Regions from separate parts of the Nonomuraea sp. K271 genome, predicted to be linked through region 2. Evidence: riboswitches for the same ligand, from Rfam matches in the RefSeq annotation. Region 2 holds a riboswitch; the other holds the start of a gene.
What was found. Region 2 has a riboswitch for cyclic di-AMP ahead of GUY59_RS25045 (coiled-coil domain-containing protein). Riboswitches for the same ligand answer to the same signal wherever they lie in the genome.

Region 1 (14,301 bases), on a different contig from region 2:
CCGTCGCGCTCGGCCATGTCCAGCAGGTTGTCGCGCAGCGAGCCCTGCGGCATGGACGTGAAGTCGTTGAACAGCGGCTCGAACACCACCGGGTAGACGAACGACATCGCCACGGTCAGCGCGCACGCCCCCGCGGCCGCCGGGATCCACCACCGCCGCATCCTGCGGGCCAGCGCGACGAGGACGAGCAGCATGAGGCAGAGCAGGAAGGCCTCCACCCCGAGGCTCTTCAGCCGGTCGGCGGTCCAGCCCGCCCAGTCCTGGGTGGACAGACCGTAGTCGCGCAGCACCGTCTCGAACCAGACGCCGAGCGGCCACCTGACCGCCTCGACGATCGCGGTGAGCACCAGGACGCCGACGATCACCCGCACCCACCAGGGGCCTCTCAGCCGGCCCAGCACCCTGGCCCCGAACGGGGTGGCCACGAGGAGGGCGGCGAAGGCCAGCGTGAGCGCCAGCCCGAGATAGCTCGGCAGGGACGTGGCCGCGTCGAACGCCTGCGCCCTGGCGATCTCGGCGGCGGTGAAGTCGCGCGCCGGGTCGGGTGGCCCCGCGGTCAGGGCGTGCCACGGCGTGCTGAAGGCGGCCACGGCCAGGATCACGGCCGCGAGCACCCCCAGCACCACGGCGGCCTGCCGCCTGAACCGGCGCTCAGCCGGGCCGAGCGCCGAATCCGGCCCAGGGGCGGGCCCCTGGTCGGGGTCCGGACCGGGCTCAGGGTCGGGCGTCGTCACGGGCATGCCGTCCCCCTGCCCACGCTCGTGACGTGTCCACGCGCCCGGCGGGCCGTCCTCCGTCGCGGCGCCCGCGCGGTCCTGCGCCGTCACGGCTCCCGCGGGGACGCCGTCAACGGGTCCGCCCGTCTCCCCGCCCGCCTCGGCCTCCTCCGACGGGCCGTCCGCGTCCTGACGTCCGCTCATGTCCCTCCCCCTTCACGCGAGCTGCTCCCGCACGTACACGCGCCACCGTGCGGTCAGCGTGGCCACGGAGAGCCCGAGCACGGCGAGCGCCGCGCGGACGTCGGCGGCCTGCGCATCACGGTAGAGCCTCACCAGGCTCCTCTCACCGAAACGGCGGGAAAGGAAGCGACACGCCAGCCAGGCCTCCTGGTACGCCAGCGCGAGCCGTCCCGGGCCGGGTCCGCCCACGGCGAACGCCTCGGGCCCCGGCAGGGCGGCCGGCACGCGCCCGGCACGCACCTCGGCGGCCAGTTCGGCGGCGGCCGTGCGCACGGGCAGCCCGGCGTCCCGGTAGGCCACGTAGTCGGCGAAGCCCTCGTAGAGCCAGACGGGCAGTCCGCCGGTGCCCGCGGCGACGTGGGTCAGCTCGTGGGTGAGGACGACGTCCTTGCCGAACGAGGTGAGCTTGCCGAACGACTCGGGGACGACGATAACCCGGCCGTCGTCGGCCACGGCCGCCAGCCCGTCGAGAGGCCCGGAGCCGGCCAGCCTGGCGGCGTCCTGCGCGGTGTCGGGGACGATGACCACGGGCCGTACGGGGCGGCCGAGCACGGCCGCGACCCGCAGCGCCGCCGAGTCGGCGCGGCGGGCGAGCTCGTCGAGCGTGCCGGGCGCGGCATGGTGGCCGGTGACGAGGGAACGTGCCCCGCGGGCGAGGGCCTGGCCGTCCGGCCACAGGTCGCGGGCAGGCGCGGGCAGGACGGGCGGGCCGGGAGCGGGGGCGTCGGCGGCCAGGCCGAGGAAAAGGAACGCGGTCAGCGCGGCTCGTCGGCTCACCTGCTGGGACACGCTGCCGATCGTAGTGGGGGCCGGCGCGTACGACGGCGCTGAGAACGGTGACGGGGAGACGGGAGCCCGCCCGGGGTCCTGGGAGGTCACCCAGGCCCCGGGCGGGGCTTCGTCACAGGCCGGGACGGACCGCGCCGACGAACGACGACTTGCGCCATCCGCCCAGCTTGTCGATGCGCACCCGTTCGCCTGTCCGCGGCGAATGGATCATTTTGCCCTTGCCGACGTACATGCCCACGTGGCCGAGCCCGTTGAAGAACATGAGGTCGCCTGGCTTGAGGTTCTTCCAGGAGACCTTGTTCCTGATGCGGGCGAACTGGCTGCTCGCCACGCGCGGGAGCTTCACCCCGGCCTTGTTCCAGGCGAACTGGACGAGGCCGGAGCAGTCGAACGAACCAGGCCCTGTGGCGCCGTAACGGTACGGGTCACCGATCTGGTTCTTGGCCACGGTGAGGGCCTTGCCGGCCTTCACCTTCTGCCGAGCGATCTTGGCTGCTCGCTTCCGGGCGGCCTTGGCCGACTTCGCGGTGCTGGCGGCCGTGACCGCCCTCACCGAGGAGACGCCGGCCGTGTCGCTCGTCGTCGCCGCCTGGGCCGCCGGGGCATGGAGGACCAGACCTCCGGCCGTCACGGTCATCGTGAGCGCTGCGCCACGCAGGGCAAGGCGGGACAGACGGGGGTTATGCAGGGAGGTAGACAGGATTTCTCCTTGGCTCTTCCACGAACGCCTACCGGGTTAGCTGTCGGATTCGGGCCTGGAAGTCGCCCTACGGCGCGATTGGCGCGCCGATTCACCCCTGATCCCTGGGGAACTGGGATCGCTGGGTCCCCGGTTCCGTGCCTCCTGGCTGCACGGATTCGGCAGGCCATCGCCCCGATTCAGCAGGTGTGCCATGGGGATGTCGCGGCGATGACCAGCGGATCTTTATCTGTCTTCACATCGGGAGGGACCGATGCGGGGTCGCGGCGTCATGGCTTGTGCACCGCGACGACGCCAGAAGCTACGCGGAACGGTCAAGGATCGGCAAAAGCACAGTCAGCCGGTAAAGATCCAAAAAGGTGTCTGTAAATTCCCGAACCCCTGCTGGAACAGATGCGCCGTTACCAAAAAGTGACCCTACTCACACTTCTGGCCACGCTCATCTGTCAGGAGCCATATGTCGCCTTTGTCACATATTTCGCCCTGCCGCGCGAGACCCGCGGTGATCACAGAGTGGCGGAACGTGGCGGAACACGACTGCGGGACGGGCGGGAGCCGCCCCGGCGGCGCCCCGGCGGCGCCCCGGCGGGGGCAACGATGGTGCGTCGTAGGTGGGTGACGGGCGGATCTACGGGCGGACGGCGCCCACGAGGCCCCTGCCGTAGGAGGAGAGGGTGACCACCTTGACCACGTCGCCCGTCTGCGGCGCATGGACGATCTTTCCGTTGCCCGCATAAATGCTGACGTGTCCCAGGCCCTCGCTGAAGATGAGGTCCCCGGGCTGCAGCGCGTTCAGCGACACCCTGCGGCTCGCGCCCCACGACCACTGCGACCACGTCGTCCTCGGCAGCGACACGCCGGCCGCCCGCCAGGCCGCCTGGGTCAGCCCCGAGCAGTCGTAGCCGCCCGGCCCGGTCCCGCCGAACACGTACGGCTTGCCGACCTGCGCGAACGCGAACCGCAGCACCGCCGCGGCGTTCCCGGAGGCGGACCCGGTGTACTCGATGCCGGTGCTGTTCGGGTCGCCGGTCCTGTAGGCGCCCAGCTTCTTCAGCAGCTTCTTCTGCTTGGCGATGAGGCCGAGGATCTCCTTGCGCTCCTTCTCGACCTGGCCGCGCACCTCGTCGGCGGACCGCAGCGCGTCCTGCGCCTTGTCGCGTTCCTTCTTCAGCCCGCGGTTCTCCCGGTCGAACGCGGCCAGCTTCTGCGAGCGCTCCTTGGCCATCTGCCCGGCCAGCGCCATCCCGGCCAGCCGTCCCTGCGGATTCTCGGAGCCGACCAGCCCAGGAAGGGAGGTGGCGTACTCGCCGACCCGGTAGACGCTTGCGGCCATGTCGGCGATCTCGACGCGCAGGTTCGCGACCGTACGGAGCTTGCGCTTGTAGCTCTTGTTCAGCTTGGTGTAGGAGCCCTTGGCCTTCTTGTAGCGCTCGGTCGCCGCGTTGTAACGGTCGACGACCTTGTCGGCCTTGTGGTTGAGCTTGTCGAGCTTGGCCTTGGCCTGCCCGATGGTGGGCTTCGGATCAGCGAGCGCAACCCCCATGGGGGACACCATCAGCCCGAACGCGAGACCCACGGCCACCGGCACCCGGCCAAACCTCACTGCGTCGCCTCCCAGGGATCTTTACTGGGGCGAAATAGTACAGAAGTGGCGGGTGGGGTCTCACCCGAACAGACCAATTTGTAACTTAAGCCCGGCCCAGGCGGCGCAGCAGCAAGCCAGAAGGAACGGGTCTGGCTCCCATCCGCCTGACGGACTCGGCCACCTCCCGGTCCGACGACACCACGGCGATGGCGCGGCCGGGCGGCTCGGCGCGTACGAGCTGGCGGATCAGGTCGTCGGCGATCTCCCCCGGCGCGCTGAACAGCACCCGCACCCCCCGCGGCGCCACGACCTGCACAGGGGCGTTGAGCTCGGCCCCGTCGAAGACCGCGGTCACCTCGACCCTGGTCTGCGCCACCAGCCCGCCCAGCCCGGTCATCAGCCGGTTGCGCTGGTCGGCGAGGGTGAGCGTGCCGTAGCCGGTCTTGGTGACGTTGTAGCCGTCGATGATCAGATGGACCTGCGGCAGCGCGAGCAGCTGGTCGAGGAGCTGCGGGTCGTCGTCGGCGAGCGCACGCGCGGGCACGCGCACACCCGGCCGCTCGCCGGTGACCGCGGCGACCGAGTCGGCCGGCCGGCTGATCGTGGTGGGCAGGGCCAGCTCCCTGCGCAGCCCGGCGGAGGCGTCCTGCAGCGCGTCGAGCAGCACCCTTATGCGGGCGTCCTCGATGCTCCTGCCCTCGCGCGCGGCCCGGCGCGAGGCTTCGAGCTGCTTCTCCACGTCCGACAACCGCTCGCGCAGCCGCCGCAGCTCGGACTCGCCGGCGCTGCCCGCGACCGAGGCGGCCGTGCGCGCCTCCTCGGCGGTCCGCTCCATCTCCTCGGCCCGCCGCATCGCGGCCTTGGCCCGCTCGCGGGCGTCGTGAAGCCTGCGGCGCAGATCGGAGTTCTCCGCGCGGGCCGCCTTGACCTGCTCGCGCAGGCGGTCGGTATCCTCCTTGGCCGCGCTTTTCTGCGCGGCGAGCTGCTCGCGCAGCCGGGCGACGACCTCCTCGCGCTCGGAGTCCTCGGCGGCCGCCAGCGACTGCTCCAGGTCGGCGCGGGCGGTCTCGATCATCTCCGCCCAGCCCGGCGGGCGCGTGAGATAGGCGGCCGCGGCCACGAGCACGGGATCTGCGGCGGGCGGCACGTTGCCCTCGGCGAGCGAGGCGACCAGCTCGGGCCAGCCCGCGGTCACGGACTCGGCGACCAGCTCGCGGAACTTCTTGTCGTTCTCCAGCTGCGCCGCGATGGGGGCGCCGGCCAGCTTGGCCCGCTTGCGGGGGTCGAATTTGGCGATGCCCCGCAGCGGCGGCGGGATGGCGGCAGCGGGCATCGTGCCGAGAACTTGAGACGCCAAGTCGACGACATTCAGCCGCACCTGCTCGGGAAGCGGGCGAGACAGGCCTTCACCCGCTGAACTCATCCCACTTGTCCCTTCGTGACATGCCCTTTCAGACAAGGGTACGGCTGCCGCGTACCTGACCGTAACGGCCACTCCACTGTGGACAAGCGCTTGGCCACGGCCGGCGGGCCGCGTCGGCGCGGGCGCCCACCAGGGGGGCCGGCACGGCCGGCCCCCCTGGTGGGCGCGGCGTCGCACCGCCGCTCGTGACCCCACCGGACCGGGCGGGACCGTGCCGGCGTCGCACGGGACGGCTGCGCCACGGGCCCGGTGCGGGCGCCGGTCGGCCGGGTCGCCGGGACCCCGGCGCGAAAAGCTGGAATTCCAGCGGCCGGCCGGCGAGAGAACGCCGCGATCGTGGTGCCGGCCGCATGGTGCCCCCGCTACGAACCCGCGTCGTAGACCAGCAGCGCGACCTGCACCCGGTTGTTGAGGTCGAGCTTGGTCAGGATGCGCGACACGTGCGCCTTGACCGTGGGCACGCTCATGAACAGCTCACCCGCGATGTCGGCGTTCGACTTGCCCTGGCCGACGGCCGTCGCCACCTCCCGCTCCCGCTCGCTGAGCCGGTCGAGCAGCTTCTTCGCGCGCTGTGTACGCTGGTCCGCGCCGCCGTCGGACACGTGCGTGATGAGCTGCCGCGTGACCGCCGGCGACAGGATCGGCTCGCCCGCGGCCACCTTCCTGATCGCACGCACCAGGTCAGCGGGCGCGATGTCCTTCAGCAGGAACCCGGCCGCCCCCGCCCGCAGCGCGCGCAACACCTGGGCGTCGGCGTGGAACGTGGTCAGCACCACCACCTCGGGCGGCGAGGAGGTGCGGCGCAGCGCCTCGGTGGCGGTGAGCCCGTCGACGCCCGGCATGCGGATGTCCATCAGCACCACGTCGGGGCGGTGCTCGGCCACCATGGGCGGCACCTCGGAGCCGTCGCCCGCCTCGCCGACGATCTCGATGTCGCCCGCGCCGCCGAGGATCATCGAGAGCCCGGCCCGCACCATCGCGTCGTCGTCGACGATCAGCAGCCTGATCGGCCCGCCGGCCGGAGTGGTCATGCGTCCTCCCGAGTCGTCTTCGCCGGCCACGGTAGCCAGGCGCGTACCAGGAACTCGCCCTCAGGCGTCGGGCCGTGCTCCAGCCTGCCGCCCGCCAGCTCGGCGCGTTCCGTCAGCCCGATGAGCCCCGCGCCCGCGCCGGGGATGCGCAGGCCGTGACGGGCTCGCATCGGGTTGCGCACCTCCACCGACACCCCCTTGCCCCGCCTTCCCGCCACCGTGACGGCCACCGGCGCGCCTCCCGCGTGTTTGCGAGCGTTGGTGAGCGCCTCCTGGACGATGCGGTAGAGGTTACGGCCCAGCCCTTCCGGCGCGTCCTCCACCCCGAGGGTCAGCCGCACGTCCATGCCCGCCAGCCGGCATTCCCCGGCCAGCTTGGGCAGGTCGGCGAGCGTGGGCTGCGGGCGCTCCGGCACCGGCTCCTCCCCTTCGTCCTGGTCGCCCGGCCTGACGGCGCGCAGCACGCCGATCACCTCCCGCAGGTCCTGCAGCGCCAGGTGGGCGTTGTTCCTGATGGCGCTCGCCGCCCTGGCGATCTCCTCGGTGGGCGCGTCCGGGCGGAACTCCAGCGCGCCGGCGTGCAGGCTGAGCATCGAGATGCGGTGGGCGAGCACGTCGTGCATCTCCCTGGCGATGCGCTCGCGCTCGCTCCGCCTGGCCTCGTCCGCGGCCACCTCGGCCTGCTGCCTGAGCGACCAGATGACCTGCCGCCTGGCCCTGACCACGATCCCCCATGCGAGCACGGTCAGGACCAACGCCACGCCCAGCGCCGCGGTCCAGCCCCGGTCGAGCTCGGTCCGCGGCCGCAGCAAGACGTAGGGCGCCAGCGTGACGAGGGAGAACAGCGCGACCGGCCCGGAAATCTTGAACGGCCGGTGCACCGCCACCGTGAACAGCGCCACGATGGAGGCGCCTCCGGGCAGTTCCAGGTAGGACGAGAACAGCATCGTCACCACGGCCAGGCCGACCGGCCACCTGCGCCGCAGCCACACCGCCGCGCACGACAACGCTCCCAGGATCTGCTCGGCGGTCTGCAGCGGCGCGGGCGCGTTCTGGATCTCCGGCAGGGACAGCACCGTCAGGCCGCAGGCCAGCAGGAACATGAGGGTGTCGACGATCCAGTCGCGGGTCGAGCGGCGCACGCGCCCGCCCTCGCGGGCGTCGCCGAGCAGCACCGACGGCAGGGCCCATCGATATTCGTGGGCGTGGACGCCGTCGTCCTGGTGTGCCGTCACGTCCATCGAGGTTAGGCCCTGCCAGGTGTGAGACGACAGCGACCAAAGTCGATGCGGGCCGAGACCTCCGGCCGACGCGGGTGGCAGGCCGCGCCGCGAGCCTGGATCCATGCACGCGCTTCTGACGATATCGGGCTGGCTGCTGCTGTTGCAGGGCGTGGGCGGCCTGATCAACGCCCTGTTCGGATGGTGGCGGTGGGCGCACGACCTGCTCGTGGTCAACCTGCCATTTCTGGAGGGATATGAAGTGTTCGCGGCCATCGTGATCGGGGTGCTCGGCTTCGTGCTGCTGGCCGCGGCCGACGTGACGAAGAGAACGGAGGGAGACAGGTGAGCACGACCATGCTCAGGCCGCCGCGCAACCAGGCCGACCCGCGGGTGGTCCCGTGGTGGACGGTGCAGTGGCTGCTTCTCATGGCGCCGCTCGCCGTCGCGGCCGTGGCGGCGTACTGGTTCCTCACCGAGCGGCCGCTCTGGCTGGGCGCGGCGGTGGCCGTGTTCGTGGTGGCGTGCCTGGTGCTGGCGCTGGTCGCGCCGCGGGCGTACTACCGGGTGGAGCGGTGGGAGGTCACCGGCGAGGCCGTCTACACCCGCAAGGGATGGCTGACGCACACCTGGCGGGTGGCGCCGATGTCGCGGATCCAGCGGGTCGACACCGCGCGGGGGCCGGTGCAGCGACTGTTCGGACTGGCCGACGTCACGGTGACCACCGCCTCGTCGGCGGGCGCGGTCAAGATCGAGGGGCTGGACCACGAGATGGCCGCCGAGCTGGCCGAACGCCTCACCGCCATCACCCAGGCCACGCCCGGGGACGCCACGTGAACGCGCCGGGCCTGCGACCGCAGGCGCCCGGCGCGGCAGACCACGCGGGCCACGATCCCGACCGGCGCGAACCCGCCGCGCAGCGGCAGGAGGGCTGGCGGCGGCTGGCCGGACGGAGCCTGTGGGTCTCGGCCGTCAAGTCGCTGGCGCTCGTGGCCGGCGCGGTGGCCGGGCTCACCCGCTTCCTGCTGGGCCAGGACTGGCAGACCGGCGGCGTCGTCGCGGCCTGCGCGGGCGCCGCCGTGCTGATCGTGGCCGCCGTGGTGGCCTACGACCTGGCCAGGCTGCGTACCTCCCGCTGGCGGCTCACCCCCGAGCGCCTCGAACTGCGTTCGGGCATCATCACGCGCCAGCACCACTCGGTCCCGCGCGACCGGGTGCGCAGCGTGGACCTCAAGGCCGCCCCGATCCTGCGGATCTTCGGCCTGACCGTGGTCAAGGTGGGCACCGGTGAAAACTCGGGCGAGCACTCCGAGCTCACGCTCGACCCGCTGACAAGGAACGACGCCGAGACGCTCCGCCGTACCCTGCTGCACCAGCACGACGAGCGGGAGGCGCGGGACGGGCCGCTGGCCGAGCTGCGCTGGTCGTGGATCAGGTACGCGCCATTGACGGTGTGGACGGTCACCGGGACCGCGCTGGTCCTGGGCGCGCTCTACAAGCCGCTCAACGCGACCGGGCTCAAGCCGGTCACGAGCGAAGTGGCGAGCGCGCTGTGGGACTGGATCGTGACGCGGCCGCTGACGGCGGTCCCGTCGCTGCTCGCGGTCAACCTGGCCGTCGGCGTGCTCGGATCGGTGCTGCTGTTCGCCGAGTCGTGGGGCCGCTACCGCCTGGAGCAGGAGCCCGGCCGGCTGCGGCTGCGCCGGGGGCTGCTGACCACCCGGTCGCTCACCCTGGAGGTACGCAGGCTGCGCGGTGTGGAGATCAGCGAGCCGCTGCTTCTGCGGCTGGGCGGAGGCGCCCGCGTCAAGACCGTCGCCACCGGGCTGGGCGAGAAGGCCGGGAACGAGACCGAGGACGCCGCCGCGCTCGCCCCGCCCCTCCCCCGCGACCTGGCCTGGCGGCTCGCCGCCGAGGTCGCCGCGGCCGGCGGCGAAAGCCATGCGGGCAGCCCGGTGGACAACCCGGTGGACAACCCGGCGGGCAGTCCAGCCGACCGCCCGGCCGACATCCCGGCCCACACTCCGGCCGACACTCCGGCTGACTTTCGGGCTGACTTTCGGGCTGACTTTCGGGGGCCGGGCGCCGGCGTGCCCGCGTTGGTCCCGCATCCTCGGATGGCCAGGCGGCGGCGCCTCGTGCGGGCCCTGGCCGCCACCGCGCTGACGACCGCGGCGGTGGCCGCCGCGGCGGCGCTCACGCCCTGGCCGTGGGTGCGCGCCTGGGTGTGGCCGATCCCCCTCGTCGTGCTGGCGGCCGGTACCTGGGCCGCCGTCGAGGGCGCGAGGAACCTCGGGCACGCGCTGGGCGGACGGCACCTGGTCAGCAGGAAGGGCGCGGTGGTACGGCGTACGGTGGCGCTGGACCGCAGGGGCGTCTCGGGATGGACGATCACGGAGTCGTACTTCCAGCGGCGCTCGGGACTGCTGACGATCTCCGCCACCACCTCCGCGGGCCACGGGCACTACGAGGTGGTGGACGTCGGCCGCGACACCGGACTGGAACTGGCCTCCCGCGCCGTGCCCGGCCTGCTCGAACCGTTCCTCGTCAGGGGGACGACGGTGGCAAAGCAATGAGCCGCGAGATCCCCCATGGCTTGCCCATGCCCCTGTACTGGACAAACGTGATCGCGCGGCTCAAGTGCTTGCAGTCATAACGGTATTTGTCCCACTTGCAGCCGGGTTGCAGGCGCTTTAACCGCCTGCGCGGATCACCGGTCAGGAGCCCCCGGCACCGACCCGCGAGAGGGGCGGTGCCGGCCCGCGGTCAGCTGCCCTTGGGCTGCTTGGCCAGCGTCGCCATGTAGGCCTTGGCCAGGGTGAGCGCTCCGCTCATGGCCTCTTCCTCCGGCATGAGCTCGACCTTGGGCGAGTTCGTCGCCTCGCCCTCCGGCCGCTGGTGCCCCGAGTAGTCGACCCTGACGACCAGGGCGCCCTTGCGGATCGTCACGGTGCCGCTGGAGGCCGAGACCTCACCCTGCCGGGTCTTCACGTACTGCTGGTAGGCCTCCTCGCCGAGCCCGTCCACGTCGATCAGCTTGCCCCAGGTGACGTTGCCGAGCGACGAGTCGGCGGTGTTCTTGTCGCCGCCGTACTCGCTGACGTAGTAGGCCTTGGCGGCGGGCGCGTCCACCGCGCCCGTCCGGTTGGTGAAGCGGTGCACCGTGATCAGCGCGCTGCGGATCTTCTTGGTGCCCTCGCCGCCGGGCAGGTCCAGGTTGAGCCAGCGGCACTCGGTCTGGTTGTCGCCACCGACCGTGGTGCCGCGGGCGCGGGTGGTGGGCTCGGGCACGAGCTTCGTGGCCACGTCCTTCACGGCGGAGCAGTCGGTGGGGAAGACGGCCAGCACGCTCGGCGAGGGCGTCGGCCGGGCGCTCGGGGTGAGCGTGGCCTCCGACGGCTCCGGCTGGGCCAGCACGTCGGGATGTTGCGCCTGCCAGGCCGCCACGCCCTTGGCGAAGTGGCCGGCCAGCTTGGAGACCTCGCGGATCGCGTTGGCCTCCGTGATCGACTGGGTGGACTCGTTGGACAGGATCTGGGCGTCCTTACGCTGCTGGCTCGCCTGGTATTTGACCTCGATCGTCATGTCGCCGACGCGGGCGTGCGCCTCGCCGAAGGAGTACCACAGCATTTTGCCGTCGCGGCGCCAGGTGTACTGGGCGAACGCGCCGTCGCCGACGCCCTCGATGTCCTTCACCGGGGAGGTGTAGTTCTTCTCACCCGGCTCGAGCGACGGGGTGGCGGTCTCGCCGTACTTGCCGCCGCGGTAGTCGACCTCGTAGGAGTTCTGGGCCATCGCCCGGCCGGTCTTGGCGCCGTCGCCCTTGTGCTGTTCGATGCGGACGTCGATCTCCCTGCTGCGCCAGTACTCGCCGTACGAGATGCGCTGGTTCTGCCAGTTGCAGGTGAAGTTGACCGTGTAGTCCCCGTCCTTGGATCTCTTGGCGACGGTCGCGTCGGGGACGAGCCGGTCGGCCTCCTCCTTGGGCAGCATGGCGCAGACGTCCGGCCCCGTCGCGGCGGCGGCCGTGGCCGCCGTCGGTTGCGCCGTCGTCCCGCTGGTGGTCTCTCCCGGCTGGGCGAACAGCGGCGTGGAGGTCCCCGCGACCTTGCCGTAGAGCAGGTACGCCCCGACGCCGCCCGCCGCGACGAGCACGACGAGCGCGGCGGCCAGCGTGGGCAGCAGCCAGGCCGGCCGGCGCGGGCGCTGCGGCGGCATGTTGGGAGGCATGTTCGGCGGCATGTTGGGGGGCAGGTTGGGAGGCATGTTCGGCGGCTCGAACCGCATGCCCGGCACCTGGTAGGGGGTGGTAGGCGGCTGGTGCTCGCTACCGGGGTTCACAAAGACTCCTGGGGTTGCCTTGACGTGCGGGGATACATGCTAGCCACGCCCCTTGCCGGAGGCTTGCGGGCGTTCACTTCGCCAGCGACGCCGAGACCAGGCGGGCCGCGGCGATGGCCGTCTCCTTGTCCTCGGGGTCGGAGGACGGCGCGTCATCACGATGCCAGACCACCTCGCCCAGCAGGTTGCTCGTGCGGAAGAGGATGACGCTGTCGGTCGCGCCACTTTCGTTGCTGTTCAGGTGGAGCTTGAACGTGTTCTGCAGGATGGCCGCCTCCCCGACGCCTTTGACCTCCGTCACCCCGCCGCGGATCATGCGCAGGTGCCTGCCCTTGGCGGCGGCGCGGGTGGTCTTCTCGCTGTCGAAGCGGCGCTGCGCGACCTGCGGCCCGCCGAGATCGGCGCCCGGCTTCTCCGCCCAGGCGCGCACGATGAGCCGGCTGCCCGGCTTCGAGCCGTCGCGGACGAGCCACTGGCACTCGTCCGGCCTCGTGCGCATACGTTCGGGCCGGCTCTTGGTCAGCTCGCCGGCCTGGGCGCCGGTGAGCAGCGTGCACGGGTCGGGAGCCGTGGCGAACCTGCCGGTCTCCGGGCCGAGCGCGCCGGCGGCGTACCAGCCGCCCGCTCCCAGGAGCACGACCGCCGCGACCGCCGCGGGCAGCAGCCAGCGGCGGGACCGTCCGCCCGCCGGCCTCCCATGGGCGCCCGTGGTGGCGCCGGTCACGCCGTGCAGCACGTGGCGCACCTGGGCCGCCGTGGGCCTCGCCGCCGGGTCCTTCGCGAGCATGGCCATCAGCAGGCCGCCGAGCTCCCGCCCGGCCCTGACGGGGAACGGCGGCTCGTGCAGCAGCACCGCCGCCGCGACCGCGGCGGGCAGCTGCCGCTCGAACGGCGCCCTGCCCTCGACCGCCGTGTAGAGGCTGGCGCCGAGCGACCACAGGTCGGAGGCCGGCCCGGAAGGTTGCTCGTTGAGCCGCTCCGGCGCCATGTAGCCGGGCGAGCCCGCGCTGCCGAACCTGTCCGCGTGCCCGCCCATCTGCGCGGCGATGCCGAAGTCGGTCAGCATGGCCGAGCCGTCGGCGTCGAGCAGGATGTTGGCCGGCTTGACGTCCTGGTGCACCATCCCGTGCGCGTGGGCGACCTCCAGCGCGGACAGCACGCGCAGCCCGATCCCGGCGACGTACGCGGCGGGCAGAGGCCCCTGTTGCTTGATCACTTTGTCGAGCGATCGGCCGGTGACCAGGTCCATGATGATCCACGGCTGGTCGCCCTCGAGGACGACGTCGTGCACGAGCACGATCGCCGGGTCGCGCAGGCGTCCCGCGGACCTGGCCTCGTGGATGGCCAGGTTGGCGAAGTCCGCCCGCTGGTCCGGGGTCAGCCGGTCGGGCACGCGTACCTGCTTGACCGCGACCTGCCGGTCGAGCACCTCGTCGATCGCGCGCCACACCGTGCCCGCGCCGCCCTGTCCCAGCCGCTCGATCAGCCGGTAGCGGCCCGCCAGCAGGTAGAGGTCACCCGGCATCGCGCAACGCCCGTTCGCTCGCCTGCGCCACTCTCAGGGCCGCCTGCTTGACGTCGTCGTCGGTCGGCTTGTCGGCGAGCGTGGAGTATTCGACGCTCACCACCAGGTTCGCCAGCCGGTAGAAGACGTGGGCCGTGTGCACCCGGCCGGTGGGTCCCTTCAGCTCGAAGGCGAAGGCCTCCTCGCCCACGCCGCCGATCGGGCGCAGCGGCGTGCGCGTGGCCTTCCTGCTGTTCTTCACGCCGATCTCGGGCCACGTCCAGGAGATCTCGTTGTACCGGGTCCAGTAGCGTTTCTGGTTCTGGAACAGCCTGCGGGCGGCGTCGCCGGACATCGACCAGGGGTCGACGGTGTCGGAGTCCTTCTGCACCTGCAGGCCGACGCCGCTGCCCGACAGCGGCCAGCTGCACTTCGGGCCCACATCGTCGCCGTCGGGACGCCCCCCGGGCGGATTCTGCGTGCGCAGCACGCCGCCGACCTCCTGTGAGCTGAGCAGGGTGCACACGTCCATGGGCACCGTGAACGCCGACGGCACGCCGTCGTCCTCCCCCCGCAGGAAGAAGAAGGCCGTGGTGCCCGCGGCTGCCACGACCACCGCCGCGACGGCGACGGCGATCCATCGGGCCGCGCCGCCGCGCCGCTTCACCTTGGTCGGCGCGGTCACGGTCTGGGTGACCGGCAGGTGCGGCGCTTCCGCGCCTGAGGCGACCTGGCGCAGCGCGTCCACG
Region 2 (14,301 bases):
CCCCGAACTGACCGTGATCACCAACTCGATCCCCGTCGCCGAGGTCTTCCACCGCAACCCGCGCGCCGACCGCACCGTCGTGCTGACGGGAGGCGTGCGTACGCCGTCCGACGCGCTGGTCGGCCCGGTGGCCGTGGCCGCGATCCGCCGCCTGCACGTGGACACGCTCTTCCTCGGCGTGCACGGGATGAGCGTGCGGGCCGGGTTCACCACGCCGAACCTGCTGGAGTCGGAGACCGACAGGGAGCTCGTGGCGGCCGCGCACCGGCTGGTCGTCCCGGCCGACAGCACCAAGTGGAACACGGTGGGCATCAGCACCATCGCCGAACTGAGCGAGGCGGACGTGGTCATCACCGACGCGGGGTTGCCCGAGGACGCACGCACGCAGCTGGCCGAGCGGGCCGGAGAACTGATCATCGCGGAGGGCACGCATTGAAGCGCACCGTCACCCAACTCGCCGACGGCCGGGAGCTGATCTACTTCGACCAGCGCGACGACGCCGATCGGAGCGCGATCGACCGGCGTCCGCTGGAGCCCCGGCCGGTGGCGTCCGAGCTGCGCTACGATCCGCTGACCGAGGAGTGGATCGCGATGGCCGGGCACCGGCAGACGCGGACGTTCCTGCCGGCGGGCACGTCCGCCGAGTGCCCGTTGTGCCCGTCGTCGGACGCGCGGTCGACGGAGATCCCGGCGTACGACTATGACGTGGTGGTGTTCGAAAACCGCTTCCCGTCCTTCTCCACCAATTTTGGGACTTATCACGATGTTGGCGGGCTGAGCGACGTCCGTCCGGGGGTCGGGCGCTGCGAGGTGGTGTGCTTCACCTCCGACCACTCGTCCTCCTTCTCCAAGCTCTCTGACGCGCAGGTACGGCTCGTCATGGAGGCCTGGGCCGACCGTACGGCCGAGTTGTCCGCGGTCGAGGGCGTGGAGCAGGTGTTCTGTTTCGAGAACCGGGGCGAGGAGATCGGCATCACGCTGGCCCACCCGCACGGCCAGATCTACGCGTACCCGTACGTCACGCCCAGGACGAAGCTCCAGCTCGGCGCGGCGGCCCGCCATCAGGGGCCGGGCAACCTGTTCGCCGACGTGCTGGCCGCCGAGCGTGCCGCCGGGACGCGGGTGATCGCCGACAACGAGGCATGGACGGCGTTCGTGCCGGCGGCCGCGCGCTGGCCGTTCGAGGTGCACGTTTATCCGCACCGGCAGGTGCCCGACCTGGCCGCACTCACGGAGGAGGAACATGCGGCGTTCGCCCCGCTCTACACCACGGTGCTGCAAGCCTTTGACGGGTTGTTCGGCGGTGTGACGCCCTACATCTCGGCCTGGCACCAAGCTCCGGTGCGGCGGGACCGCGAGCTCGCGTACCTGCATCTGGAGCTTTTCAGCATCCGGCGGGCGCCGAACAAGCTCAAGTATCTGGCTGGCTCGGAGTCCGCGATGGGCGCGTTCGTCAACGACGTGATGCCGGAGGAGGCCGCCCGTATGCTCCGGTCACGGATCGATCAAGAATAGATTTCTACTTAAGGTCGCATGACTCGTGATCTACCACTAATATCCCCTTATGTACCGGCCGTAACAGCCGTTGCACCGCCTAATCCTGGGCGAGTTGCCCGGGAGCCGGGGACCCATCGCACTTGGGGTGAATCCACTTCGGTGGTAGGGAAACGCAGCTCCCTTACCCGAACCCGTCAGCTAACCCGGCCGGCAGAGGGAGAGGAACACCTACGTGGCGGCTTCGTCCCCCGCGAGTCTTGCCATCGGTCTCATCGCCGCCGCAGCCGTCGCCGTCTCGGCGGCCCCGGCGTCCGCGGCGCCCAAACCCAAGGAGTCGGAGCTGCGGGCCCAGCTCAAGCAGCTCAACAACAAGGTCGACAAGCTGATCGAGGCGTACAACCTCAAGCGGGTCGAGCTGGCCAAGGCACAGAAGTCCGCCAAGGCGGCCAAGGCCCGGCTGGCCACCGCCGAGGAGGCGCTCACGACGGCCGAGAAGCGGGTCGCCGAGATCGCCCGGCTGCGCTACCAGAACGGCACTTCCAGCGTTCCCGCGTTCATGCTGCCCGAGAACAGCGGCGGCGCGGCCGTGCTCAACCAGGTCACCGCCGAGCAGCAGGCGTTCGTGCAGGGCGTGGCCAGGACACGCGACCAGAAGAAGAAGGCCGCCGTGCAGGCCGCCGAGCTCGCCGTCAAGATCCGCAAGGACGCCTCCGAGGTGGCCGGCCGGCGCGACGAGGCCGAGGACGTCATCGACGACATCGAGAAGAAGCTGCAGGACCTGGTGCCGTTCGGCACGAACCGCAGGCCGGACGGCGGCTGGGCGCCCGAACTGCCGTCCGGCTCCGACAACATCACCCCGCGCACGCGGCTGATGAAGGAGCAGATCGACAAGAACTTCGCGCTGCCCTTCACCGTCGGCTGCTTCCGCTCCGGCTCAGGAGGCGAGCACCCGCTGGGCAGGGCCTGCGATTTCATGATGAGCACGGGCGGCTCGATGCCCTCCGCCGCCAACACCGCCCTGGGCGATCGCATCGCGGAGTGGGCCATCAAGAACAAGAGCAAGCTGGGCGTCAAGTACGTCATCTGGAAACAGCGCATCAACCACGGATCGGGCTGGAGCACGATGTCCGACCGCGGCAGCATCACCGAGAACCACTACGACCACGTGCACATCTCCATGAACTGAACGGGCTCTGTGTCATCGTGGCCGCGGGTCGACGAGCCCGCCGTCGTAGGCGGCGATGACGAGTTGCGCCCGGTCGCGGGCCTGCAGTTTCGCCAGGAGCCTGCCGATGTGGGTCTTGACCGTGCCGACGGTGAGATGCAGATGCCCGGCGATCTCGGAGTTGGACATCCCCCTGCCGACGAGGGTGAGCACCTCGCACTCGCGCTGGGTGATGTGGCCGAGGTCTCGCGTGGCCGGAGCGGGATGGGCACGTCGCAGGAAGTCGGCGATGAGCCGGCGGGTCACGGTCGGCGCCAGCAGCGCTTCGCCGGCGGCGACGACCCGGATGGCGGCCAGCAGCTCGGTCGCCGTGGCGTGCTTGAGCAGGAAACCGCTCGCCCCCGCGCGTAGCGACGCGTGGACGTAGTCGTCCTGGTCGAACGTGGTGAGGATCAGCACGCGCGTGCCGCTGCCGGCCGGGTCGGCGCAGATCCGCCTGGTCGCCTCGATGCCGTCCATGCCGGGCATGCGGATATCCATGAGGACGACGTCCGGGCGGTGCCGGCGGGCCAGCAGGACGGCTTCGGCACCGCTGCCCGCCTCGCCCACGGTGGTCAGCCCCGGTGTGGTGTCGATGAGCACCTTGAAGCTGTCGCGCACCAGGATTTGGTCCTCGGCGAGCAGCACCCTGATCGGCCTAGGGGCGTCGGCGCTCATGCCGGCCGGCCGTCCCGGTCGTAGGGCAGGCGGGCCGCCACGCGGAACCCGCCGTCAGGGCGTGCCCCCGCGCTGAACGTGCCTCCGTACGTCTTCGCGCGTTCACGCATGCCCACAAGGCCGTGGCCGCCGTGACCAGGCCGCCGGCCCTGGCGGGCACCATGGCGGGCACCGTGGCGGGGGCCGTGGCGGGGGCCGTCGTCGACGACCTCGATCGCGGCTTCCCGCTCGTCGACGACGACGGTGACCGAGCAGCGCGTGGGCCCCGCGTGGGTGACGACGTTGGTCAGGGCCTGCTGCACGATCCGGTAGACCGACACCGCGACCGCGGGAGGCGGCGTGGCCTCCCCGCGGACGGTCAGGTCGACCTCGACCCCGGCCGAGCGGGCCTGCGCGGCCAGCTCGGGCAGGTCGGCCATGCCGGGAACGAGCACGTGCGCCTGCTGGGGGTCGCCGTCGGAGCGCAGCAGGTCGAGCACCCGGTGGATCTCGGTGAGTGTGCTCCGGCTGGTCTGTTCGATGACGGACAACGCGGCGCGCACCTCCTGCGGGCGGGCTTCGGCGACATGGTTGGCGACGGTGGCCTTGACGGCGATCACGCTCATGCTGTGGCCGATGATGTCGTGCAGTTCCCTGGCGATGCGCCTGCGCTCCTCCCCCACCGCGGCCTCGGCGAGGTGGCGGACGAGCCGAGCGGTCGTGTCGCGCTTCCAGCGTACGGCCGTCCCCAGCGCCCAGGCGGCCGTCAGCAGCACCCCGATCACGCCGATCTCGACCGGCCAGTGAGGTGGCAGCTCGCTCGGCGTGGCCACCGGCGAGAGGCCGGGCAGCACCTGGGCGTAGAAGATCAGGATAGTGATCACCGCGGCGGACAGGCAGGCCGCCCAGCCCGCCACCGCCCACGCGACCGAGGCGGTGGAGGCCACGACGTACAGCACGAGCACGGTCGGCAGGAACGACACCGAGAGCGCGCCCGCCGCGCCGGCGCCGGCCACGACCGTCAGTGCGCCCGCGGCGCACCCGGCGGCGAGCATGGACCGCGGCAGCCGCCGCCGGAGCGCGACGGGAAAGCTCACGACCGCCGCGACCGGCCAGGCCGTCCAGGCGGGCCATGACGGCGACGGCCCCGGAGGATCGACGAAGGCGTAGCCGACGAGCAGCGCCACCATGACCGCCGCCGCCGCGTCGGCAACGCCCTTCCGGCGGAGCTGCCGAGCCCATTTCATGCCGTGACGTTATCTCCTCACCGGCTCGCCCGGCATCTGACCACGGTAGGACGGCCGCGTCCGTCCGGGGTCGTACCTGTCTCCTGCTCGCCGCCGCAAGATGTGACCTGGGCCCGACGCGCGCCCGCCGCACCGCCCGCCACCATGCTGATGCGCCCGGCTTTCCGGGCCGCACCGACACCGACACGACGGGCAGGAACGCATGAAGAACGAGCTTCGCCGGCGGATCACGCGATGGCGGCGGGCAGCCAAGGAGCGGCGGGCCGCCAACGCCACCGCCAACCTGGGCCGGCAACCGGCCTTCCCCGGACGATGGGTGAGCGCCGTCGCGCTGATCGCCGGCCCCACCCTGCTCATGACCGGGATTCTGCTGCGCTCACGGTTCCACTTCTTCTTCCCTGACCAGCTCGCCGCCTACACCCGGCACCCGGAGCTCGTCACCGCCGCCTATGCCAGCTTCGCCTGCGGCGTCATCCTGCTGTGCCCGGCGGTCATGACGCTGGCGCACAGGATCGCCGCCACCAGGCCGCTGTGGGGGCTGTGGGGCGGATGCCTGGTGATCGCCGGGCTGTTCACCCGGACCTTCCAGTACGGCACCGACCACCTGGCCTTCCACCTGACCGACGCCCTGGGCCTGCCCGCGATGATCGGCGGGATCGAGCACTACTACGCAGCATGGTGGGACACGCAATGGCATCCCTTCAGGATGTTGTCGGGTGCGGCCTTCGCCGGCTGGATCGTGCTGGCCGTCGGCGCCTACCGCTCCGGCGCACTCGGCCTGGGCCGCTCGGTGGCGCTCGGCCTGATGTCGGCGCTCGCGCTCGGGACGCTGAAGGGCACCCAGATCCCGCAGTCCGTCATCGCCGTGGGCGGACTCTGCGTCGCGCTGGTCCCTTTGGGGTTCTCGCTGCTGCGTGACGGCCCTCCGCCGAGCCGGCGAGCCGTGTTCTGGCTCGCCGTCGTCATCGCCTGGCTCGTGCTCGGCGCGGTCTTCGGCTCCGCCCTGCCGTTCACCCGGGGCTGAGACGGCCCTCCCGTCAGCCCGTCAGCCGCAGCGGGTTGACCAGGTCGGCGTAGATCAGCAGCCCCGCCATGATCATCATGACGATCGCGATCGCGTAGGTCAGCGGCAGCACCTTCGCGATGTCCACGTAGCCGGGGTCCGGCCGCCGCATGGCCTTGGCGTACGCCCGCTTGAGCCCCTCCCACAGGCCGCCCGCGATGTGCCCGCCGTCGAGCGGCAGCAGCGGGATGAGGTTGAACATGCCGATCGCGAGGTTGAACCCGGCCAGCAGGTTGACGAAGATGGCGATCTTCTTCTCGTTGGACAGGTCGGAGGCGAGGATCTCGCCTCCCATGCGGCCCGCGCCGACGACGCCGACCGGGCCCTCGGGGTCGCGTTCCTCGCCGGAGAAGGCGGCGTGCCAGACGCCGACCATCTTCTCCGGCAGGTTGAGCAGTGAGCTCGCGACCCTGCCCGTCAGCTCGCCCATGTAGCCGATCACCTGGCCGAGGTTCTGCTGCTGCATGACCTCGGTGGGCAGCACGCCGAGGAAGCCGACATTCCTGTCGATCTTATCCGGATCTTCGAGGTTGGGCCGGTCCTGGGCGATGAGCGTGACGTCGAGTGTCATCGGCTTGCCGTCGCGGACGATGCCGAGCTGCGCGGGCCCGGCACCGTGGGAGCGGATCAGGTGGGTGGCCGCGGTCCAGTCGCCGATCTTCTTGCCGTCGAGCGAGACCAGGCGGTCACCGGGCTTGAGGCCGGCCTGGGCTGCGGGGGTCGGCTGGTCGGTGGGCTTGCACGTGGTGCGCTGCTCCGAGGCGGGGATCACGCACGTGTTGGTCTCGGGCGAGACGATCGGGGCCCACGTCGGCAGGCCGATGCCGACCAGCAGGATGCTGAAGAAGACGAACGCCAGCACGAAGTTCATCGCCGGGCCGCCGGACATGATGATGACCTTCTGCCACCACTTCTTGCGGTAGAAGACGCGCTCTTCGTCGCCGGGCCGCACCTCTTCCAGCGCGGCGTCGCGGGCGGACTCGATGAGCCCCTGGAACGGGCCCGTCGCGGTGCTCCTGGCCTTGGTGGGATCGTCACCGGGGCGCGGCGGCAGCATGCCGATCATGCGGATGTAGCCGCCGAGCGGGATCCACTTGACGCCGTATTCGGTCTCGCCCTTCCTCCGGGACCAGGCCGTCGAGCCGAAACCCACCATGTACTGCGTCACGCGCACGCCGAAGATCTTGGCGGGCACGAGGTGGCCGAGCTCGTGCAGCGCGATGGAGAACATCAGCCCGAGGAGGAAGAGGATGATCCCCACGAGATAGAGCCAGTTCATCGAGTCGCGCTCCATGGCAGACGGCAGGACCGGCGAAAAACCGCCAACCCAAGGGTAGTCGAATCCGCCGCGCGGTACGGCTTGCCCGCCTTTTGGAATGGATTGACAGTGCGCGATCAAACGATCACCCTAAGAGACGATGAAGGGGGAGTCCTTGATCCGCATACTGATCGCAGAGCATCTGCCGTTGGTGCGCCGTGGCCTGCTGGCCATTCTCGGAGCCGAACCCGATCTGCGGGTCGTGGCGCAGGCCGGATGCGCCGACGAAGCGGTGCGGGCGGCCGTCGAGAGCGGTCCCGACGTGGCCGTCGTCGATGCCGGGCTGCCGGGGGGCTCCGTGCTGGCCGGGCTCTCCGCGCGGGCGCCGGGATGCAAGGTGCTGGTGTTGTCGACCGATCCCCATCCCGGGCAGGTGCGCAGCGCGCTGGCCGAGCGCGCGCTCGGGTTCATGAGCCTGTGCGTGCCGCCCGAGCGGCTGGCTGAGGGAGTGCGCCTCGTCGCGGCGGGCCGCCGGGCCATCGAGTCGGAGTTGGCCGCGGCCGCGCTCCAGTGCGCGACGAACCCGCTGACCAGGCGGGAACTCGACGTGCTGCGCGTCGCGGCGGGCGGCGCGCGCTCGACCGAGATCGCCGACCAGCTCTTCCTTTCCGTGGGCACCGTGCGCAACCATCTGTCGCGCATCATGTGCAAGACAGGGGCGCGCAACCGGCTCGACGCCGTGCGCATCGCGAGCGACCAGGGCTGGTTGTGACGGGACCCGGTGGAGCCGCGCCGCTCCGCCGGGGCCCGAACGTCTAGAGGATCTCAGCAGCGTGGAGCCCGCTGCCAGTGACTCCCAACACAACCTGAACCGTGTGATTCGTCATCAGGGACGCCAGATCAGCACCAATGCGCAGTCGTCGTTGTGTCCGGAGGCCATGGCGTTGACCAGTGGCCGCGCGCCGTCGCGGAAACCGGAGGGCAGCAGCCGCTCCGCCTCGCCCAGCAGCCGGTCGAGGCCGGCGTCGATGTCGCGCCCCGGCTGCTCGATGAGGCCGTCGGTGAAGAGCAGCAGCGCGTCGCCCTTGCGCAGGGTGCCGCTGTCGGGCTCGCAGTGCAGGTCGGGCACCACGCCGAGCACCACGCCCTTGGCCGAGGCCACCTGCCAGTTGCCCGTGCCCGCGTCGAACTTCACCACCGGCGGATGCCCGGCCGAGGTGATCGTGTAGTCGCCCGTGTCGAGGTCGAGCCGCACGTGCACCGCGGTCACGAACCCCTCGTCGCCTCGCTGGCGGTGGAGGTAGGTGTTGCACGCGGGCAGGAAGTCGTCGACCGAGCCGAGCAGCCCGCCGAACGTGCCGGACAGCAGCAGTGCCCTGGTGCCCGCGTCGACGCCCTTGCCGGACACGTCGACCAGGGCGATCTCGACGGAGTTGCCGTCGCGCATGGAGACCAGGAAGTCGCCGCCGAACGACGACCCGCCGGCCTGTTTGAGCACCACCTTGCCGCCCCAGTCCTTGGGCAGCGCAGGAAGCTCGCCCTGGCTCTTGAGGCGGTCGCGCAACTCCAGCAGCATGGCGTCGCCGCGCAACCCCTGCACGCCGAGCTTGCCCCTGGTGCGGGCCATGAGCACGGCGAGCACCGTGGTGAACACGATCGTCACGGTCAGCCCGACGCCGATCCGGTCGGGGCCCAGCCCGATCGCGATGTAGCCGAGCGCGACGCCGACACCGACCAGCAGCTTGACCAGGCTGCGCAGACGCAGCTGAAGCCCGCCGACCAGGGTGACGAGGATGAGCAGGGAGGGCGAGAACCACTCGGTAGAGACCTTGACCGCGAGGAACCCGATGACGAGCGCGAGCACGGTCAGCGTGACGAGCAGGTTGCGGTCGCGGGCCAGCGGCCCTCGCCGGATGAAGCGGACGGCGGCCACCAGACCCGGCACCCGCACCAGGACGGCACGGACCCGTGGCGGGATCAGCGGCGCCGGTCGGGAACTCATGATGGGCCTGACTGTATCGGTCTGACCCGTGTTTGGGCAGCCCACTTGACCAAGGCCTTGATCATCAAGCACGGATATTCGGTAGCCCTTCCTCTTTGCCCGCTCCTACCGTGGACAGATGACGTATCCGATCCGCCCGATCGACGAGTCCGAGTGGTCGGCGTTCGCGCTGGTGCTCGAAGAAGGGTTCGGCTGGCGGCCGAATCCCGCGCAGAACGAGCGTTACAAGGCCGAGACGGAGTTCGACCGCACGCTCGCGGTCTTCGACGGAGACCTCATCGCGGGCGTCACGTCCATCTACAGCCTCACCATGACGGTCCCCGGCGGGCAGCTTCCCGTCGCGGGCGTGACGGCCGTCAGCGTGCTGCCCTCCCATCGCCGACGCGGCGTGTTGTCGTCGCTGATGCGCAGGCAGCTCTCCGACATCCGGGAGCGCGGGGAGAGCGTCGCCGCGCTCTACGCCTCCGAGGCCTCCATCTACGGCAGGTACGGCTACGGCAGGGCGTCGAGCTCGCTGTCGTTCCGTTTCAGGAAACCCGGTGGTACGCCGTTCGTCGCGAACGCTCCTTCCGACCCGTCGCTCAGGCTCAGGGTCGCCAAGCCCGCCGACGTACGCGCCGACCTGGAGAAGGTGTTCGCCTCCGTCGTGGCCCGGCGTCCCGGACGCTACGAGCGCAACGCGCGGTTCTGGGACGGCGTGCTGGCCGACGAGGAGGCCGATCAGGGCGGGGCAGGCCCGCTGCGCTCGGTGCTGGCCGAGGACGACGGCGGCGTACGCGGTTATGCCCTGTTCCGGATCAAGCCGTCGTGGGACGCCGACGGCATTCCCGACGGGGAGGTGCGGCTGCAGGAGCTGGAGGCGGCCGATCCGGCGGCGTACGCGCTGCTGTGGCGCAGCGTGCTCGACCGCGATCTCGTCTCCCGGGTGGAGGCGGGCGCGAGGCCGGTGGACGACCCCCTGATCGCGCTGCTGGCCGACCCGAGGCAGGCGCGCGCCGGCTGGACGGACGAGTTGTGGGTGCGCCTGGTCGAGGTGGGCGCGGCTCTGGCCGCGCGGTCCTACTCGGCTCCGGTGGACGCGGTGATCGAGGTTGAGGACGACGTGTGCCCGTGGAACGCCCGGCGCTGGCGGCTCACCGCCGGCCCGGCGGGCGCGGAGTGCGCACCGGTCGACGACCGGCCTGACGTGACACTGCCGGTGGCCTCGCTCGGCTCGGCGTACCTCGGCGACGGCATGCTCATGGAGCACCTGGCGGCGGGGCTGGTGCGCGAGCACTCCCCCGGCGCGCTGCGTTCGCTGGCCACCGCCATGTCGTGGAGCCCGAGGCCATGGGCGGGACTGACGTTCTGACGTAGGGTCGTTGACATGGCACTGCAGAGTTTGCAGATCACCGCGACCGTCGCCATGCGCGCCCGCGACGTGTCGAGACCGTCGAAAGAGCAGCAGGAGGCCGCCGACCGACGGCCTCTGCGTGACGAGATGCCAAGGCGTGACGCCAAGCGCAAGGGCTGAGGGTCAGGGCAGGGAGGGCAGCTGGCCGATCGTCTCGTAGGTGTCGAGCTGGGCGATCCGCCTGCTGTGGCGCTCGCTGCCGGAGAACGACGTGGTCAGGAAGACCTCCACGAACCTGGCCGCGTCGTCGACGGTGTGCATGCGGGCACCGACGCTGACGACGTTGGCGTTGTTGTGCTCGCGGGCCAGCGAGGCCGTCTCCTCGCTCCAGGCCAGCGCCGCGCGGATGCCGCGCACCTTGTTGGCGGCGATCTGCTCGCCGTTGCCCGAGCCTCCGATGACCACCCCCAGGCTGCCGGGGTCGCCCGCGACGCCTTCGGCCGCGCGCAGGACGAACGCGGGATAGTCGTCCTCCGCGTCATAGACGAACGGACCGCAGTCGGTCACCTCGTGACCGTGGTCCTTGAGCCAGGACACGAGGTGGTTTTTCAGCTCATAGCCGGCATGGTCGGCACCGATGTAGACACGCACCCGACCAGTCTTCCACAGCCTTCGCCGATCAGGTCCGCTTGCTAGAGTAAGGACCCGTTCCGCATCCCAGTCCTTACGAGAGCAGATATCCCATGCGCGAGATCCGCATCATCGGCGATCCGGTGCTGCGCACGACCGCCGACCCCGTCACCGACTTCGACCGCGACCTGCGCCGGCTGATCGACGAGTTGTTCCAGGCGATGTACGCGGTCAACGGCGTCGGCCTGGCGGGCCCCCAGATCGGCGTGTCACGGCGGCTGTTCGTCTACGACATCAGCGGACGCAAGGGCCACGTGATCAATCCGCGGCTGACCGTGGACGACCCCGAGGAGATCCTCGACGAGGAGGGCTGCCTGTCGGTGCCCGATCGCCGCACGGGCCGGCCGATCTACGCCCCCGTCGCGCGGGCCTCGGGCGTCACCGTCGAGGGCGTCGACCGGCTGCGGCGGCCCGTGCGCATCAAGGCCCGCGGATCGCTGGCGCGCTGCTTCCAGCACGAGAGCGAGCATCTGGACGGCAAGCTGTACGTCGACCGCCTCCCCAAGAACGAAGCCCGCGAGATCATGCTCAGGGCGTAGGCTCACCGCATGAACGTACTTTCAGGTAAGGGCGCACTGGTCACCGGAGGCTCCAGGGGCATCGGCAGGGCCGTCGTGGAGCGGCTGACCCGCGACGGGGCCGAGGTCGTGTTCTGCTACGAGCACTCGGAAAAGGCGGCGCGGCAGGTGGCCGAGGAGACGGGTGCGCACGCCGTACGAGCCGATCTGGGCGACCAGGATGATCTGCAGCGGTTGTTCGCCGAGGCGGAGGCGCGGCTGCCCGGGCTGGACATCCTGATCAACAACGCCGCACTGAGCCTGGCCAAGCCCCTGGGCGACTTCACCGGCGACGACTACGAACGGGTCTTCGCGGTGAACACGCGGGCGGTGTTCCTGGCCACGCAGTGGGCGGGCAGGGTCATGCGCGACGACGGGCGGATCATCACGATCTCGACGCTCAACACCCAGGTGCCCGCTCCCGGCCTGATGCTCTACTGCGGCAGCAAGGGGGCGGTCGAGCAGTTCGCCAAAGTGGCCTCGCGCGAGCTGGGCGTGCGGGGCATCACCGTGAACGTCGTCTCGTCCGGCGCGACCGACACCGACATGCTGCGCGGCGCCAACCCGCCGGAGGCGCTGGAGCTGACGGAGCAGTACACCGCGCTGCGGCGCCTCGGCAGGCCCGGCGACATCGCCGCCGTGGTCGCCTTCCTGGCGGGCCCCGACGGTCACTGGGTAACCGGCCACAACGTGCACGCCACCGGCGGGCTGTACATCTGACCTCGCCGGCGCGTCGTGATTCGGCCCGGCGGCTACAGCTGCAGCGCCTTGACCTCCAGGAACTCCTCCAGCCCGTGCTCGCCGAGCTCCCGGCCCACCCCTGACTGCTTGTAGCCGCCGAAGGGGGCCATCGGGTTGAACCGGCCGCCGTTGACGGCCACCTGGCCGGTGCGGAGCCGGCGGGCGACCGACAGGGCGTGTTCGTCGGTGCCCGACCAGACCGCTCCGGCCAGGCCGTATCTCGTGTCGTTGGCGATCTGTACGGCCATGTCCTCGGTCGTGTACGGGATCAGCGACAACACCGGGCCGAAGATCTCCTCCTGCTCGATCGTCATGCCCGGCTCCACAGCCGCGAACACGGTGGGCTCGACGTAGTAGCCGCGCTCGCGCGGCTGCTCGGTGCCACCGGCGACAAGCCGCGCGCCCTCCTCCTGGCCCCTGTTGATGTAGCGGACGACGCGCTCGCGCTGGGTCGCCGACACCAGCGGGCCGATCTTGGTCGACTCGTCGAAGGGGTCGCCGACGGGGTAGCCGCGCGCGGTCTCCACGGCCAGGCGCACGGCCTCGTCGTACTGGTCGCGGTGGACGATCATGCGGGTCCACGCCGAGCAGGTCTGGCCGGCGTTGACGAAGCAGTTGGCCACGCCGACTTTGACGGCACGGGCCAGGTCGGCATCAGGAAGAATGATATTTGCCGACTTACCGCCCAGCTCCAGCGCAACCCGCTTGACCGACTCGGCCGCGAGCGAGGCCACCCGCTTGCCGGCGACGGTCGAGCCGGTGAACGACACCATGTCCACGTCAGGATGGGCGGCCATCGCCTCCCCCACCACCGGCCCACGCCCGCTCACCAGGTTGAACACGCCCGCGGGCAAGCCCACCTCGTCGAAGATCTCCGCCAGCGCGTACGCCGCCAGCGGCGCCACCTCGCTCGGCTTCAGCACCACGGTGCACCCGGCGGCCAGCGCGGGGCCCACCTTGCAGATGATCTGGTGCAGCGGATAGTTCCACGGCGTGATCGCCGCCACCACCCCGACCGGCTCCTTGAGCACCAGCGAGTTGCCGACCCGGGACTCGCGCGGATGGCTCTCGGCCAGTTTGGCGTAGGAGGCCAGCACGGTGGCGGGCATGAGGGTCTGTACCTTGAGCGCGAAGCCGAGCGGCGCGCCCATGTCGGTGGCGATGGTCTTGGCGATCTCGTCAGCTCGCTGTTTCAGCAGCTCGGCGGCGTCGCCGAGCAGCTTCCCGCGTTCGGCGGCGGCGGTCTCCGACCATCGGGGGAAGGCTGTCCTGGCCGCCCGCACGGCCGCCTCGACGTCGCGGGGGGAGCCCGCGGGGACGCGGTCGATGATCTCTTCCGTGGCCGGGTTCGCGACCTCGATGGACTCGTCCGACTGCGACGAGGTCCAGGAGCCGCCGATATAGAGCTGACGCATTGCACCATCCTGACAGCGCTTCACGCGGCGATGCGAGGGCTCATCCCGGTCGGGATGAGCCTTCTCCACCGCCGCCGTCCTTCTTCAACCGCCAGCGTACGACGGCGCAGCGGGCATAGCCGGATGTGTCAGTCGAATTGCGGTCGTTTGGTGCGGGTGCGCTTCAGCTCGAAGAAGTCCTCGTACGCGGTGACCGCGAGCACGCCGTCCCAGAGCCTGCCCGCCTCCTCGCCTCGGAGGATGCTGGTGATCACGGGCCCGAAGAAGGCGTTGGCGCCGACGCGGATGATGGGCGTGCCGACCTCCTGGCCGACCAGCGTGATGCCCTCGTCGTGAGAGGCGCGGATCGTGGCGTCCCACTGCTCGGAGTGCATGGCCTCGACGAGGCTCCTGTCGAGGCCGGCCCGCTCGAGCGCGGTCTCGACGGTCTCGCGCAGCCGCTCCGGCTCCTTGCCCCTGCCCTCGTTGTGCAGGAGAGTGCCGAGAGCGGTGTAGAGCTCGCCGACGGCCTGCTCGCCGTGCTTCTCGGCGGCGGCCGCGACCACCCTTACCGACCCCATGGCCCTGGCGGCGCGTTCGCGGTAGTCGTCGGAGACGTCCTTGTCCTCGTTGAGGATGTGAAGCGACATCATGCGCC

Region 1: another riboswitch for cyclic di-AMP. It lies ahead of GUY59_RS21315 (C40 family peptidase); the one in region 2 lies ahead of GUY59_RS25045 (coiled-coil domain-containing protein).

What each region holds. Positions count from the first base shown of each region.
Region 1 covers NZ_JAAAHR010000059.1:19,277-33,577, reverse strand. Annotated here, with positions in the region: gene GUY59_RS21325 (M48 family metallopeptidase) at 1-920, opposite strand, end outside; gene GUY59_RS21320 (hypothetical protein) at 933-1,748, opposite strand; gene GUY59_RS21315 (C40 family peptidase) at 1,861-2,385, opposite strand; cyclic di-AMP (ydaO/yuaA leader) riboswitch at 2,459-2,622, opposite strand; gene GUY59_RS21310 (C40 family peptidase) at 3,077-4,051, opposite strand; gene GUY59_RS21305 (NYN domain-containing protein) at 4,137-5,390, opposite strand; gene GUY59_RS21300 (response regulator) at 5,819-6,487, opposite strand; gene GUY59_RS21295 (sensor histidine kinase) at 6,484-7,722, opposite strand; gene GUY59_RS21290 (hypothetical protein) at 7,832-8,056, shown strand; gene GUY59_RS21285 (PH domain-containing protein) at 8,065-8,544, shown strand; gene GUY59_RS21280 (PH domain-containing protein) at 8,541-10,283, shown strand; gene GUY59_RS21275 (hypothetical protein) at 10,474-12,048, opposite strand; gene GUY59_RS21270 (serine/threonine-protein kinase) at 12,122-13,573, opposite strand; gene GUY59_RS21265 (serine/threonine-protein kinase) at 13,563-14,301, opposite strand, start outside.
Region 2 covers NZ_JAAAHR010000076.1:23,316-37,616, reverse strand. Annotated here, with positions in the region: gene GUY59_RS25055 (DeoR/GlpR family DNA-binding transcription regulator) at 1-436, shown strand, start outside; gene galT (galactose-1-phosphate uridylyltransferase) at 433-1,515, shown strand; cyclic di-AMP (ydaO/yuaA leader) riboswitch at 1,582-1,724, shown strand; gene GUY59_RS25045 (coiled-coil domain-containing protein) at 1,730-2,683, shown strand; gene GUY59_RS25040 (response regulator) at 2,696-3,379, opposite strand; gene GUY59_RS25035 (sensor histidine kinase) at 3,376-4,605, opposite strand; gene GUY59_RS25030 (hypothetical protein) at 4,808-5,629, shown strand; gene GUY59_RS25025 (M50 family metallopeptidase) at 5,643-6,947, opposite strand; gene GUY59_RS25020 (response regulator transcription factor) at 7,102-7,698, shown strand; gene GUY59_RS25015 (PP2C family protein-serine/threonine phosphatase) at 7,813-8,928, opposite strand; gene GUY59_RS25010 (GNAT family N-acetyltransferase) at 9,047-10,279, shown strand; gene GUY59_RS25005 (hypothetical protein) at 10,295-10,441, shown strand; gene GUY59_RS25000 (ribose-5-phosphate isomerase) at 10,445-10,912, opposite strand; gene def (peptide deformylase) at 11,005-11,490, shown strand; gene GUY59_RS24990 (SDR family oxidoreductase) at 11,500-12,228, shown strand; gene GUY59_RS24985 (aldehyde dehydrogenase family protein) at 12,261-13,664, opposite strand; gene GUY59_RS24980 (mycothiol-dependent nitroreductase Rv2466c family protein) at 13,793-14,301, opposite strand, start outside.